Regions from separate parts of the Blautia sp. HA9023 genome, predicted to be linked through region 3. Evidence: predicted binding sites of a transcription regulator. Region 3 holds the regulator's gene; each other region holds the start of a gene.
The links. The regulator NrdR, encoded in region 3, represses ribonucleotide reductase genes. The targets are predictions, from matches to a motif close to CACAANATNTTGTG.

Region 1 (5,298 bases), on a different contig from region 3:
CGGAAAAGGCAAGATCGAGGAGGTAAAAGGCCTTCTCTATGCCCTGAATGCCAACGGTGTGATCTGTGACGATGAGCTTTCTCCTGCTCAGATGAACAATCTGGAGCGGGAACTGGAATGCAAGGTTATGGACCGTACCTTGCTGATTCTTGACATTTTTGCGAAGCGTGCCGTGACAAGCGAAGGTAAGATCCAGGTAGAGCTTGCACAGCTCCGTTACCGTTCTGCACGTCTTGTGGGACTTCGTTCTTCTCTCTCAAGGCTTGGAGGAGGAATCGGTACCAGAGGTCCCGGTGAGAAGAAACTGGAGACAGACCGCCGTCTGATCCGAAACCGGATCTCCGCACTGAAGCAGGAACTTTCCCAGGTGGAAAAGCACAGGGAACTGCTCCGTTCCAGAAGAGCGGCAGGAAATCTGAAGACTGCGGCTATTGTCGGCTACACCAATGCGGGAAAATCCACGCTTCTGAATACACTGACCGGTGCGTCGGTGCTTTCGGAGGATAAGCTTTTTGCCACGCTGGACCCGACCACACGTCTTCTGACACTGGATGACGGACAGCAGCTTCTTCTTACGGATACTGTAGGATTTATCCGGAAGCTTCCCCACAATCTGGTAGAAGCCTTCAAGAGTACCCTGGAAGAAGCCAAATATGCGGACTACATCATTCATGTGGTAGATGAGTCCAATCCCCAGGCGGAGATGCAGATGCATATCGTATATGAGACCCTGAAAGAGCTGGGCGCCCTTGGGAAAAAGACGATCACACTTTTTAACAAGCAGGACCGTGTTTCCGGGGAAAGTCTCCGGGATCTCCGTGCAGATCATACGCTGAAGATTTCCGCACGGACAGGAGAAGGACTTGAAGAATTTAAGGAACTGCTCTCTGAGATCCTTGCAGAAGGCCAGATTTATATGGAGCGGCTTTTTCCGTATTCGGAGGCCGGTCAGATCCAGCTGATCCGTGAGTATGGACAGCTTCTTTCGGAAGAGTATACAGAAGGCGGAATTGCTGTAAAAGCAAGGGTTCCGCGGGAAATCTATCCGAAAGTTACATAATGTTAAAAAAACTACTCAGTACCATATATAGTACCGTGAACAAAATGGACACTATATATGGTGCTTTTTGTGTTGACGCAAAGGAGTGTGTCTGATACAATAAGCCTACAGCGCTTTGAACATAGATCGTGAAACGGGGTATGTTCATGGGCAGGTAAGTGAGGCGGAATAAGAGAGTCCGCTTTATAAATATATGCATGAGGGAGGCATTTTCTTATGTTTCAGGTAGTAAAAAGAGACGGTGAATTAGACGAATTTAAAATGGGGAAGATCACCGCAGCCATTGATAAGGCGTTTGATGCCAAGGGCAAGAATTACAGTCCGGATATGATCGACCTTCTGGGACTTCGTGTTACTGCGGATTTTCAGAATAAGATCGAGAACAACCGGATCTCTGTGGAGGATATCCAGGACAGTGTGGAGAACGTACTGATCCAGGCAGGATATTCCGATGTTGCCAAGGCGTATATCCTTTATCGCAAGCAGCGTGAGAAGATCCGCAATATGAAATCTACCATCCTTGACTATAAAGAAATCGTAAACAGCTATGTAAAGGTTGAGGACTGGCGTGTAAAAGAGAACTCAACAGTAACCTATTCTGTAGGAGGACTGATCTTAAGCAACTCCGGAGCTGTTACTGCCAATTACTGGCTGTCTGAGATCTATGACAATGAGATCGCGGAGGCACACAGAAATGCGGATATCCATATCCACGATCTGTCCATGCTGACCGGATACTGTGCAGGATGGTCCCTGAAACAGCTGATCCGTGAGGGCCTTGGCGGAATCGAGGGTAAGATCACTTCCGCACCGGCCAAGCATTTAAGCGTGCTCTGTAACCAGATGGTAAATTTCCTGGGTATCATGCAGAATGAGTGGGCAGGCGCACAGGCATTTTCATCCTTTGATACCTATCTGGCTCCTTTTGTAAAGGTGGACAACCTTTCTTATCCGGAAGTGAAGAAATGCATTGAGTCTTTTGTATATGGGGTGAACACACCGAGCCGCTGGGGAACCCAGGCACCGTTTTCCAATATTACACTGGACTGGACTGTTCCGGATGACCTTGCAGAACTTCCTGCCATCGTAGGCGGCAAGGATATGGACTTCAAGTATAAAGACTGCAAGAAAGAGATGGATATGGTCAATAAGGCATTTATCGAGACCATGATCGAGGGAGATGCCAACGGACGTGGATTCCAGTATCCGATCCCGACTTATTCCATCACAAAGGAATTTGACTGGTCCGATACCGAGAATAACAGACTTCTCTTTGAGATGACTTCCAAGTACGGTACTCCGTATTTTTCCAACTACATCAACAGTGATATGAAACCGAGCGACATCCGCAGCATGTGCTGCCGTCTCCGCCTGGATCTCCGTGAGCTCCGCAAAAAGAGCGGCGGTTTCTTCGGTTCCGGTGAGAGTACAGGTTCTGTAGGTGTTGTAACTATCAATATGCCACGTATTGCATATCTTTCCAGAACACCGAAGGAATTTTATCAGCGTCTGGATCGCATGATGGATATCTCCGCAAGATCTCTTCACATCAAGAGAGATGTGATCAGCAGACTTCTGGATGAGGGACTGTATCCGTATACCAAGAGATATCTTGGAAGTTTTGAGAATCATTTTTCCACCATCGGTCTTGTGGGAATGAACGAAGCGGGCTTAAATGCATGCTGGCTGAAAAAAGACATGACAGATCCGGAGACCCAGAAGTTTACGAAAGAGGTTCTGGAGCATATGAGAAACCGTCTTTCTGACTATCAGGAGCAGTATCCGGGAGAGCTTTTCAATCTGGAGGCAACACCGGCGGAATCCACCGCATACCGCCTTGCCAAACACGACAGAAGCCGTTATCCGGATATCAAGACAGCAGGAAAAGAGGGCGATACTCCGTATTACACAAACAGCTCCCATCTGCCGGTTGATTATACCGCTGATATTTTTGACGCACTGGATATTCAGGATGATCTGCAGACTTTGTATACATCCGGAACTGTATTCCACGCATTCCTGGGAGAGAAACTTCCGGACTGGAAGGCAGCAGCGTCTCTGGTACGTAAGATCGCAGAGAATTATCGCCTGCCGTATTACACCATTTCTCCGACCTATTCCGTATGTCAGGAGCATGGCTACATCAGCGGAGAGCATTTCACCTGTCCGAAATGTGGAAAGAAGGCTGAAGTTTACAGCCGTATCACCGGCTACTACCGTCCGGTACAGAACTGGAATGATGGTAAGACACAGGAGTACAAGAACCGTACCCTCTATGATATTACCCACTCCCAGTTGAAAAAGGTACACACCAGCATGATGACCATGAAAGGCGACGAGGTTGAGATCCAGCCGGTGGCATCGCACAAATATCTCTTCACGACCAGCACCTGTCCAAACTGCCGTATGGCAAAGAAAATGCTGGAAGGTGAGGAACTGGAGATCATCGATGCCGAGCAGAATCCCGAACTTGTTAAGCAGTACGGGATCCGTCAGGCGCCTACACTTGTGATCACTGACGGAGCGCAGGTTAAGAAGTATGTGAATGCTTCTAATATACAGAAGTATGTGGATGAAGAACTGGATTGAGCTCTTTCAAAATAACTGCAAGTAAAAAATGTATAGCTGGACGCATGTCTGTTGGATGTGTGTCCGGCTTTTTTATATATTATTTTTGTTTTTTATGTTGGGGATTTTTGTTTTGGAAAAGGTGGTTGACATTTCTTATCAGGATGGTATACTTATATTCAAAATTTAGTGATTAAAAGCGTTACGCTTTAATGTATGAATGCAAACGTATCGCTGTGATACAGCGGGGGAAATCCGGGAATTGTTTCCCGGCGGAAATTTGCGAGGGGGAAAGCGCTCGGAGTTGCGAAGCCCGCGTATTTCCCCCTCGCGCTCCCCCTTTCTGGGCACGCTTTTTTAGAGCGTACGTTGTGGTGTGTGTGACGTTTTTGGTGGGGCGATGGATTCGACAGTATCGAGGACGCCAGGCTGAGCCGATGGATGAGGGCGGACGGGAAAGCGGCCCGCGTAGCGGGCCTGTTCCCTGTGTTTTTGGTAGAAGAGTGTTTGTGAATATGATTAAGTGTGTCATTATAATGGGGGATATGATGTAATATGGATGCTTAAATTATGGGATATTGTATTAGTATTTGTCAGTAATGAGATAACAGTAGAACATCCACTCATATCGGCACAACCTACAACAACCAACACCGTAGAATACATCACCTCACCAGCAAAGCAACACATTCCACAGCGCAGAACAGCGGCGTGGCCGGGAGGGGTGGAGCGCGAGGAGGGGAGCATGGCCTTCGCAACTATGAATGCTTCCCCTCCTCGCAACTGCCGCATGCAAAATGCTCCCGCCGGAAGGAGATATACCTGCCGCATGCAAAATGCTCCCGCCGGAAGGAGATATACCTGCCGCATGCGAAATGCTCCCGCCGGAAGGAGATATACCTGCCGCATGCGAAATGCTCCCGCCGGAAGGAGATATACCTGCCGCATGCGAAATGCTCCCGCCGGAAGGAGATATACCTGCCGCATGCAAAATACTCCCGCTGGAAAGGGAATCCACCGTATGTGGAAATGCTCCATCCCGGAAGGGAATCCGCCACATGCGAAATGCTCCACCCTGGGAAGGGATTCACTTCCCGCAAATTTCATGCTAAAATAAAAAAATAAGAAAAGAATAAAAAGAAAAGAGGAAACACATCATGGTAAAACAGAACATCGTCTTCGTAGAAAACACCCCAGGGAGTCTTCAGAAAGTTACAAAGATTCTTGCAGAGAATCAGATCGACATCTACGGCTTCGGCTGCTTCGACGCACCGGAATTCGCAAACTTCCGTATGGTATGCGATGATCCGGAAAAAGCAGATCAGATCATGGCTGAAAACGGATACATGACCCGTATCACTCAGGCCATCCTGGTGGATCTTCAGGATGAGATCGGCGGCCTGGACAAACTTTTAAGTGTCATGGGCGACAGCAACGTAAACCTTCACTACATCTACACCTTCTTCCACAGAGGCCTGAAAGTCCCGGTAGCGATCATGCACTGTGAGGATCTTCTTGTTGCAGAGAGTGTTCTCCGTAACAATGGCTTCAAGGTTCTGAACCGCCTGGTAGATCCGGATGGAGCGGAAGAAGCGTAAACATAAAAAGGACGAACAGGAATGAAGTATCGTATTTTTATTGTAGAAGATGACGAAACAATCGCGAATCTT
Region 2 (5,298 bases), on a different contig from region 3:
AGCTGAAGTCCGTGTGCCTCTGCAGCATCTGTGATTTCTTTTGGCCAGAGAGATACATGTACTTCTCCGATGTGCGCTTTACGCAGGAAGAACATACAGATTCTGGACTGTCCGATACCACCACCGATGGTGTACGGAAGCTCTTTGTTCAGGATGGCTTTCTGGAAAGGAAGTTCTCTTCTGTCATCGCAGCCTGCTTCTGTAAGCTGGCGGTCAAGCGCAACCTCGTCAACACGGATTCCCATGGAGGAAAGCTCAAGTGCAATGTCAAGTACCGGATAGTATACAAGGATATCACCGTTCAGTTCCCAGTCATCGTAGTCCGGGGCACGTCCGTCGTGGCGCTCTCCGTTTGTGAGGGTTTTTCCGACTTTCATAAGGAATACGGCACCTTTTTCACGGACGATCTTGTATTCACGTTCCTTTGGTGTGCAGTCCGGATACATGTCAAGAAGCTCCTGTGTTGTGATGAAGAAGATGTCTTTCGGAAGGATTTCTTCGATGTAGTCGTACTGTACAGCCATGTATTTCTCAGTTTTACGAAGGACACTGTAGATGGTGCGTACGGTCTCCTTGAGAGTTTCCATAGTGCGCTCTTCCTTGGAGATGATCTTTTCCCAGTCCCACTGGTCTACGTAAACAGAGTGGATATTGTCCAGATCTTCATCGCGGCGGATCGCTACCATATCTGTGTAGAGGCCTTCACCGTGAGAAAAACCATATTTTTTCAGAGCGTAGCGTTTCCATTTCGCAAGGGAGTGTACGATCTCGGCGTTGCTGCCTTCGATAGCCTTGATATCAAAGCTTACCGGGCGTTCTACACCGTTAAGGTTGTCATTAAGGCCGGATTCCGGTGCTACAAATGTTGGAGCGGATACTCGGAGAAGATTAAGCTTCTGGGAGAGTGTCTGCTGGAAGAAATCTTTTACTGTTTTGATCGCAATCTGTGTGTCATGGAGGTTGAGGTCTGCATGATAGGTTGCGGGGATTGTGATTGTGTTCATTATCGGCTCCTCCTGATGATTTTTGGGCTTATTGCTCTGTGGGGTATTATAGCAGAAAATGGCCAGGGTGGCAATATAAGGAGATGTGAAGTCCGGTCCCGGACCAGGGAAAAATACTGGGTATTGAGAGCGTGATATGATATACTGAATGTAAATTGTGAAGCGATCGCATTCAGGGACATACAGCAGGAAAGAATGCGAATGTCCGATTGATAAAAAGAAATGTGAATGTCCGTTTTAACGGACAGAATGGAGGGAGTTTATGGCAGGTGAGAAGTGTCAGGTTTGTGGCGGCAGGGTTGTAAATGGCAGGTGTTCGCTGTGCGGGATGCCTTACAGAAATGATGAAATACTCTACCATCTTAATGAACCCCGGGATGTACATTACAGGCATGCTTCCGCAAAAGTGCGGGATATGATGCGACAGTATGGACAAACTGTGGACAAAACAGCACAGCGCGGCGGCAGAGTGAACCGGAGTACAAATATGGGCCGGAATACGAATGCAGGCCAGAATATGAATACGGGCCGGAATATGAATACAGGCCGGAATGCAGGTGCGAACCGGAATCCAAATGGAAATCGAAATACAGGAAATGCAGCTGCAACTGTAAGGAAGACCGTACCGGCAGGTAACACCATGAATAAAACAACGGCAGACAGGAACCGTACAGAAGTTTCAAACCAGGGGAAAAAGCAGCAGAACGAAGGACGGAAAAGAAACAGTATAAGCTGGATCATATGGCTTATAGTGGCACTGGTTGCTTTGTTTCCCCAGTTATGGGATTTTATCGTAGAATGGATCAGAATGAATTTGTAAGAATATTTCTGCAGTGAGATCATGCGGTGCTAAGAGTCTGTATTTTCTTGTATACAGAAATACCCCTTTTCTTTTCCTCCCAGCTGTGGTATACTCATGCCTAGCACAATATATAGAAAAAAACCAAGATATAGAGAATAACAATACTATATATAGTATTCGGGAGAGATGAGTCATGTTATATGTGATTAAGAAAGACGGAACAAGAGAGGAGTTTAATCCTCAGAAAATCGTGGCTGCCGTAAATAAATCAGCAGAGCGTATCCTTTATACTTTTTCCGATGAGGAGAAGGATTTTATCTGCCGTTTTGCTCAGGAGCATGCGGATTCCCTTGGGAAAAATGAGATCGAGATCCAGGAGATGCACAACATCGTGGAGGGTGCACTGGAGCGGGTGAATCCTGCAGTTGCCAAGAGCTACCGCGATTACCGGAATTACAAGCTGGATTTCATCCACATGATGGATGACGTTTACACCAAGAGCCAGGCCATCCGCTACATCGGTGATAAGAGCAATGCCAATACAGACAGTGCGCTTGTTGCAACCAAGAGAAGCCTGATCTTTAATGAGCTGAACAAGGAGCTTTACCGGAAGTTCTTTATGAACCGTAATGAGCTTCAGGCATGTAAGGACGGTTATATTTATATTCATGATCAGTCTGCACGTCTGGATACTATGAACTGCTGTCTGTTTGATGTGGCAGCTGTTTTAAGCGGCGGTTTTGAGATGGGTAATGTCTGGTATAATGAGCCGAAGACTCTGGACACAGCCTTTGATGTTATGGGCGATATCATCCTCAGCACAGCGGCGCAGCAGTACGGTGGTTTTACCGTTCCGGAAGTTGATAAGATCCTGGCACCGTATGCGAAGAAGAGCTATGATAAATATATTTCCGAATTTCTGAAATACTCCGATGAGAGCTGGAGCGGCCGCGAGGAACGTGCGATCGAGTATGCCCTTGACAAAGTCCGCAGGGATTATGACCAGGGATGGCAGGGAATTGAGTATAAGCTGAATACGGTTGGTTCTTCCAGAGGCGATTATCCGTTTGTTACAGTAACACTTGGTCTTGGAACTGAGCAGTTTGAGAAGATGTGTACGGTTTCTCTCCTTGAAGTTCATCAGGGAGGCCAGGGAAAAGCCGGACATAAGAAACCGGTACTGTTTCCGAAGATCGTATTCCTCTATGACAAAGAGATCCACGGTCCTGGAAAGTGCTGTGAGGATATTTTTGAGGCTGGTGTGGAGTGCTCCTCCAAGACCATGTATCCGGACTGGCTGTCCATGTCCGGAGCAGGCTATATTTCCAGCATGTACAAGAAATACAAAAAAGTCATCAGCCCGATGGGATGCCGTGCTTTTTTAAGTCCGTGGTATGAGCGTGGCGGCATGGAACCGGCAGATGAGAATGATACGCCTGTTTTTGTGGGCCGTTTTAACATTGGTGCGGTAAGTCTTCATCTTCCGATGATCCTTGCCAAGGCCAGGGCGGAGAGCAGAGATTTCTATGAAGTTCTGGATTTCTATCTGGAAATGATCCGTAATCTGCATATCCGTACGTATGAGTATCTGGGACAGATGCGTGCGTCTACCAATCCTCTTGCGTACTGTGAGGGTGGTTTCTACGGCGGACATCTGAAACCGAATGAAAAAATCGGCAAGATCCTGAAACCGATGACGGCTTCTTTTGGTATCACAGCACTCAACGAGCTGCAGGAGCTTTACAATGGCAAATCCATTGCAGAGGATGGTGCCTTTGCTCTGGAAGTCCTGAAATATATCAATGACAAGGTAAATCAGTACAAGAAGGAAGATGGCTATCTTTACGCAATCTACGGAACACCGGCAGAGAGTCTCTGCGGCCTTCAGGTAGAACAGTTCCGTAAGATGTACGGAATCATTGAGGGTGTTTCTGACAGACCATATGTGAGCAACAGTTTCCACTGCCATGTAACCGAGGATGTAACCCCGATCGAGAAACAGGATCTGGAGGGTCGTTTCTGGGAGCTTTGCAATGGCGGTAAGATCCAGTATGTACGTTATCCGATCGGCTACAATAAAGAAGCCATCCGTACATTGATCCGCAGAGCCATGGATCTGGGGTATTATGAGGGCGTGAACCTTTCTCTCGCATACTGTGATGATTGTGGTCACGAGGAGCTGGAGATGGATGTGTGTCCGGTCTGCGGTTCCAGAAACCTGACGAAGATCGACCGTATGAACGGATATCTTTCCTACAGCCGTGTTCATGGAGATACCCGTCTGAATGAGGCGAAGATGGCGGAGATCGCTGAGCGAAAATCCATGTAAAATGGCCGGACAGATTGGCAGAGGAACCGTTCTCTGATGCGGAGCCAGGCAGTAAAGTATGGATTTTTGATGCCTGTCTGAACGGATACAGATTAAGACATAGATTATAAAAATACACAGATATGGCATTATGCGCTGTATCTGTGTTTTTTTGCGCCAGTTTTCCGGTATAAAAAATATCCCGCAGAGCTGCTGGCAGGATCAGCAGTTCTCTGCGGGATATTGTCATGGCAAAGTGGATATTTATATTTCACTTTATATTCTGTGTTTATAGATAATTATTTAATGATGGTTCCTGTTTTCTCACAGTATCCGTCTTTGGCGTGAGCCATATCGGTGATGATGGTACGGCGTCCGGTGCCTTTTTCAACGAAGGAAACACCTGCTTCTATCTTCGGAAGCATGGAGCCTGCAGCGAACTGATCGTCTGCAATGTATTTCTTCGCATCTTCTGTGGAGATGGTATCCAGATAAGATTCCTGATCGGTGTTGTGGTTAAGGCTTACCTTCTCAACACTTGTAAGGATCATCAGAGTATCTGCGTTCAGTTCCTCTGCAAGAAGTCCTGCTGCACGGTCCTTCTCGATGATAGCACTGGCACCGTTCAGCTGGGTACCCTGCTCAAGAACCGGGATTCCGCCACCGCCTGCTGCGATAACGATCTGCTCTGCCTGGGAAAGAACCTTCACGGTCTCGATCTCCACGATCTTCTGTGGCTTCGGTGCTGCAAGGATTCTTCTGTACTGTCCTTCCCCTACTTTTGTGACGAAGTTTCCTTTTTCTTCCTCGGCTTCTGCTTCTTCTGCATTCAGGACACGACCGATGATCTTCTCCGGTTCGGAAAATGCTTCATCATATGGATCAATGACAACCTGTGTGAGAATGGTGCTGACAGGTTTATAGATTCCTCTGGAAATAAGTTCCGCACGAATGGCGTTCTGAAGGTCATAGCCGATATAACCCTGGCTCATGGCAGAACATACGGACATTGGTGCAAATGTATAATCAGGATGTGCCTTGCCGAATTCATTCATTGCGGTGTGGATCATCCCTACCTGCGGACCGTTGCTGTGGGAGATTACCACGCGGGTTCCCTCTTCAACCAGGTCTGCGATTGCCTTGGCTGCAAGTCGGGCGGCTGTTTTCTGCTCAGGAAGTGTGGT
Region 3 (5,298 bases):
TCGATCCCCGTTTTTTTAAAGTCGCAACTATGTCAGCGCCTACAGAAGAGGACCTTCGGAAACCATTTCTTTACCGGTATTTTAAGGAGATCCCGGAAGCCGGTAAATTTACATTCCTGGATTCCGGATGGATGGATCAGACCTGCCGGGAGCGCATGGACAAAAAACTGAAAGGGGATGATTATGTAAAACGGGTTGACAGCATCCGCAGATTTGAACGGCAGCTGACGGATAACGGATACGTACTTCTGAAATTCTTTATGCAGATCGACCGGAAAGATCAGGAGAAACGTATGGGCATCCTTCTGGAAAGCAAAGATACCCGATGGAGAGTGAATGAATACGATCTCTGGCAGAATGATCACTACAAGAAATGCAGAAAAGTTTTTGACCAGTATATGCAGGATACCAACACTTCTTCTGCTCCGTGGTATATCGTAGATGCCAGTGACCGGAAATGGGCGGAATTACAGGTACTGGAAACCATGATCAGCAACATCGAGGTTGCCATGGAGAATAGCAAACATGCTGTGCCGATTCTCCAGAATGTTTTTCCTCTGGTGGAGATGCCGAAATTAAGCGAGATCCCTCTGGATGGAAAAGAAGTGGGAGACGAAGAGTACAAGGCAGAGCTTAAAGAACTCCAGGCGAAGCTCGGAAGCCTGCATAATCGGCTCTACCGCAAAAGAGTGCCGGTGATCATCACCTATGAAGGCTGGGATGCTGCCGGAAAAGGCGGAAATATCAAGAGGATCACGGAAGCTCTTGATCCCCGTGGTTTTGAGGTACATCCCATCGCCAGCCCGGAACCTCATGAAAAAGCCCGTCATTATCTGTGGCGTTTCTGGACAAGGTTGCCTAAAGATGGACACATTGCCATATTTGACCGGACCTGGTATGGAAGAGTGATGGTGGAAAGACTGGAAGGTTTTTGCAGTGAGAACGACTGGAGACGTGCATACAATGAGATCAATGAATTCGAGAAGGAACTTTCCGACTGGGGTGCTGTGATCGTGAAATTCTGGGTCCACATTGATAAAGATACCCAGCTTGCAAGATTTAATGACCGCCAGAACAATCCGGAAAAACAGTGGAAGATCACAGATGAGGACTGGAGAAACCGTGAAAAATGGGATCAGTATGAAACCGCAGTGGATGAAATGCTGCAAAAGACCAGTACTGTTTATGCGCCATGGCATATCCTGGAATCGGTAGACAAAAAATATGCAAGGCTGAAAGCACTTCGGATCGTGATCGAAGAAATTGAGAAAGCGCTGAAATAACAGAAAACAGAAGTTGCCTGTGAATGCCCGTTTTATGCGGGTATAGACATGGAATCAACATAAAAAAATGCGGCAGGGTAACGGACATTATTTTATAAAAAGTTTTATAAAAGAGTGCCGGTGTATATTCTGCCGCAATGATTTTGTTATGGGTTACATAGTCAATGCAGATGGTTTTATCTGTCTGGTATAGCGTTTGGGTTAATTCCTGAGATAATTCCGCATACTGCGAAGGGCATGTTTTTCCAGGCGGCTGACCTGGGCCTGGGAGATCCCGATCTCATCGGCAACTTCCATCTGGGTTTTTCCTTCGTAGAAGCGGAGATCAATAATGTGTCGTTCCCGTTCTCCCAGCCGGTTCATGGCGTCCCGGAGAGAAATATCTTCCACCCAGTTTTCCTCCCGGTTCTTTTTGTCGCTGATCTGATCCATGACATAGAGAGTATCTCCTCCTTCGGAATACACCGGCTCAAAAAGGCTCACCGGGCTCTGGATCGCATCCATGGCATAGACGATCATTTCCTTGTCAATGCCGATCTCATCAGCGATCTCCGCGATGGTAGGCTCTTTGAGATGCTGCCGCATATAGTTTTCCCTGGTGTAGATGGTTTTGTAGGCGATATCCCGCAGAGAGCGGCTGACCCGTATGCTGTTGTTATCCCGGAGATATCTTCGGATCTCACCGACGATCATAGGAACTGCATAGGTAGAAAACTTTACCTGAAGGGTGGTATCAAAATTATCGATTGCTTTGATCAGGCCGATACAGCCGATCTGAAAAAGGTCATCTGGATTTTCACTGCTGTTCTGAAAACGGCGGATCACGCTTAAAACAAGCCGCAGATTGCCTTTGATGTACAATTCTCTGGCTTCTTCATCGCCAGCTTTGATTCTTTTGAAGAGCTCATCCTTTTCTTCCTGGTTGAGAACAGGAAGCGTTGAGGTATTTACTCCGCAGATTTCAACTTTATTCAGTGCCATCTTAGAATCCTCCTTGTCTTGTCAGTACATTAAGATGATTCTCAGAGGGCGGTTGAAATATACTTTTCCGGGGAAAATATAAAAAATAAAGGGCCTTGACAAATGTAGTCGGTTCAGTCTCCTCCCAGCCGTTTTTCATCACGGAAATCAACAAGGATGATATCTTCACCAATCTGGCGGATGCAGTCCCAGGGGATGATGCATTCACTTTCTCTTGAAAAACACCAGCAGAATTTCCCGGGTTCCGGCATGATCAGGGCTTTCAGCCGGGCGGTTTCACAGCAGAATTCCACATCAAGAGGACAGCCAAGGCTACGGCAGGTGTGGATATTGATCACTTCTTTCTGTTTCAGTTCGCAGATACGCATAAATTCATCACCTGATATGATTTTATGGAAAATCTGTAAAATTTATGCAAGTCCGATTATTGACACATTATATGCATTTATTCTATAATAAAAACAAATTTAGTAATGATTTTTTGATCCGGAAAGGGGGAGAGTTCCGTGAGATGTCCGTTCTGTAACCAGGATAATACAAGAGTTGTAGATTCCAGACCTGTAGAGGATACCAATTCTATCCGCCGCCGCCGTCTCTGTGATGCCTGCGGAAAGCGTTTTACAACTTATGAGAAGGTGGAAACGATTCCACTGACTGTGATCAAGAAGGATCAGAACCGGGAGAGCTATAAACGTTCCAAGATCCAGGATGGTGTTCTTCGTGCCTGCTATAAACGCCCCATTCCCATTGAGAGAGTGGAAGAGATGATCGATTCCATAGAAGGGGATATTTTCCGGTCAGAAGATCGTGAGATCAGCAGCACCAAGATCGGAGAGATCGTCATGGAGCATCTGAAGGATCTGGATGCTGTGGCATATGTACGTTTTGCGTCTGTATATAGGGAATTTAAAGATGTCAGTACCTTTATGGACGAGCTGAAGAAACTGATCAACTGAAAAACTCATAATAACATATAAAAAAACAGGGACCTCATGGGGAAAATTCCTCTGCGGTCCCTGTTATAATTTATGTTAATGATTCAGGAAACTTAAATTAAACAATACCCTGAGCTTTCATAGCGTCAACAACTTTTTCGAAGCCGGCGATGTTTGCACCTACAACATAGTTGTCTTCCATACCGTAACGTTTAGCAGCGTCATCAGCTTTGTGGAAGATGTCGATCATGATGTTGTGAAGTTTCTCATCAACCTCTTCTCTTGTCCAGGAAAGTCTCATGGAGTTCTGGCTCATCTCCAGTGCGGATGTGGCAACACCGCCAGCGTTTGCGGCTTTACCAGGCATGAAGAGAACACCGTTCTCCTGAAGGTATGTTGTTGCATCAAGAGTAGTAGGCATGTTAGCACCCTCAACGACATATTTGCAGCCGTTTGCAACCAGTGTTTTAGCTCCGTCAAGACCAAGCTCGTTCTGAGTAGCACATGGAAGATAGATATCACATTTGATGTTCCAGATGCCAAGTCCCTCTGTGTAAGTAGCACCCTCAACACGGTCAGCGTACTCTTTGATACGTCCACGTTTAACTTCTTTGATGTCTTTTACAACGTCAAGGTTGATTCCGTTCGGATCGTAGATATATCCGTTGGAGTCGTTCATTGCAACAACTTTGGCACCAAGCTGAGTAGCTTTCTCAACAGCGTAAATAGCTACATTACCGGAACCTGTTACAACGATTGTTTTTCCTTCTACGGAATCATTGTGAGCTTTGGCGATCTCGTTGAGCATGTATACAACACCGTAACCGGTAGCTTCTGTACGGATCAGGGAACCTCCGAAGGAAAGACCCTTTCCTGTAAGGACACCCTCATAAAGGCCACGGATTCTCTTGTACTGTCCGAAGAGATAACCGATCTCACGTCCGCCGACACCGATGTCACCAGCCGGAACATTCTGTATCTGCGCCGATATATTTGCAAAGCTCTGTCATAAAGCTCTGGCAGAATGCCATAACCTCTCTGTCAGATTTACCCTTAGGATCGAAGTTGGAGCCACCTTTTCCACCGCCGATCGGAAGGCCTGTAAGAGAGTTTTTAAAGGTCTGCTCAAAACCAAGGAATTTCAGGATACCCTGATTTACAGAAGGATGGAATCTTAAGCCGCCCTTGTATGGCCCGATCGCACTGTTGAACTGAACACGGTAACCTTTGTTGACCTGTACAGTTCCGTTATCATCGATCCACGGTACTTTGAAGGAGATGATCCTCTCTGGCTCTACAAGACGCTCAAGGATGGAAAGTTTACGATACTCTTCCTCATTTTTGTCAATTACGACTTTAAGGGAATCGAGAACTTCCTTAACTGCCTGATGGAATTCTGGCTCGCCAGGATTCTGTGCTACAACTCTTTCATAAACTTCTTCTGTGTAAGACATTGTTGTTTCCTCCTCATCACGTATTAAATTGTGTTTGAAAACTAAATTCGAGTGCTATTATACATTAACCTGCTAAAAAAGGGAAGTGCTAAATTAAAATTTTTAAAATTTTTATTTCTTGCGTTGAAAGCACAAATGTGAGAAGATATAGAAATAGATATTTTTTGACTATGAAAATAAAATGGTTAAATAATAGTGAAAATGAGAAGAGGAGTGGTTTTTATGAGAACATTCGGGAAATCATCAAAGCTTGATAATGTATTGTATGACGTGCGTGGACCGGTTGTGGATGAGGCTGCCAGAATGGAAGAAGATGGGATGGAGATCCTGAAGCTGAATATCGGTAACCCGTATCCGTTTGGATTTTCCGCACCGCAGGAAGTGATCCTGGATATGCTTAGTAATGTACGTACTTCACAGGGATATTCCGATTCCAAGGGTATTTTTTCCGCAAGAAAGGCGATCATGCAGTATGCCCAGCTTCGCGGGATCCCGGGAGTTACCATTAATGATATTTATACAGGAAATGGTGTCAGTGAGCTGATCAATCTCTGTATGCAGGCACTTCTGGATAACGGGGATGAGATCTTGATCCCGGCTCCGGATTATCCCCTGTGGACGGCAACTGCCACACTGGCAGGAGGA

Region 1: the regulator NrdR is predicted to act here: its motif matches at 1,110-1,123, upstream of AC04Q6_RS05360 (ribonucleoside triphosphate reductase).
Region 2: the regulator NrdR is predicted to act here: its motif matches at 1,969-1,982, upstream of nrdD (anaerobic ribonucleoside-triphosphate reductase).

The regions. Positions count from the first base shown of each region.
Region 1 is NZ_JBWLUR010000006.1:265,244-270,541, reverse strand. It holds gene hflX (GTPase HflX) at 1-1,060, shown strand, start outside; gene AC04Q6_RS05360 (ribonucleoside triphosphate reductase) at 1,277-3,649, shown strand; gene AC04Q6_RS05355 (ACT domain-containing protein) at 4,786-5,226, shown strand; gene AC04Q6_RS05350 (response regulator transcription factor) at 5,248-5,298, shown strand, end outside.
Region 2 is NZ_JBWLUR010000006.1:246,496-251,793, reverse strand. It holds gene asnA (aspartate--ammonia ligase) at 1-1,004, opposite strand, end outside; gene AC04Q6_RS05275 (hypothetical protein) at 1,267-1,824, shown strand; gene nrdD (anaerobic ribonucleoside-triphosphate reductase) at 2,000-4,135, shown strand; gene arcC (carbamate kinase) at 4,414-5,298, opposite strand, start outside.
Region 3 is NZ_JBWLUR010000009.1:212,508-217,805, forward strand. It holds gene pap (polyphosphate:AMP phosphotransferase) at 1-1,283, shown strand, start outside; gene sigG (RNA polymerase sporulation sigma factor SigG) at 1,485-2,264, opposite strand; gene AC04Q6_RS14740 (YlmC/YmxH family sporulation protein) at 2,378-2,632, opposite strand; gene nrdR (transcriptional regulator NrdR) at 2,771-3,220, shown strand; partial or broken gene gdhA (NADP-specific glutamate dehydrogenase) at 3,318-4,653, opposite strand; gene AC04Q6_RS14755 (aminotransferase class I/II-fold pyridoxal phosphate-dependent enzyme) at 4,876-5,298, shown strand, end outside.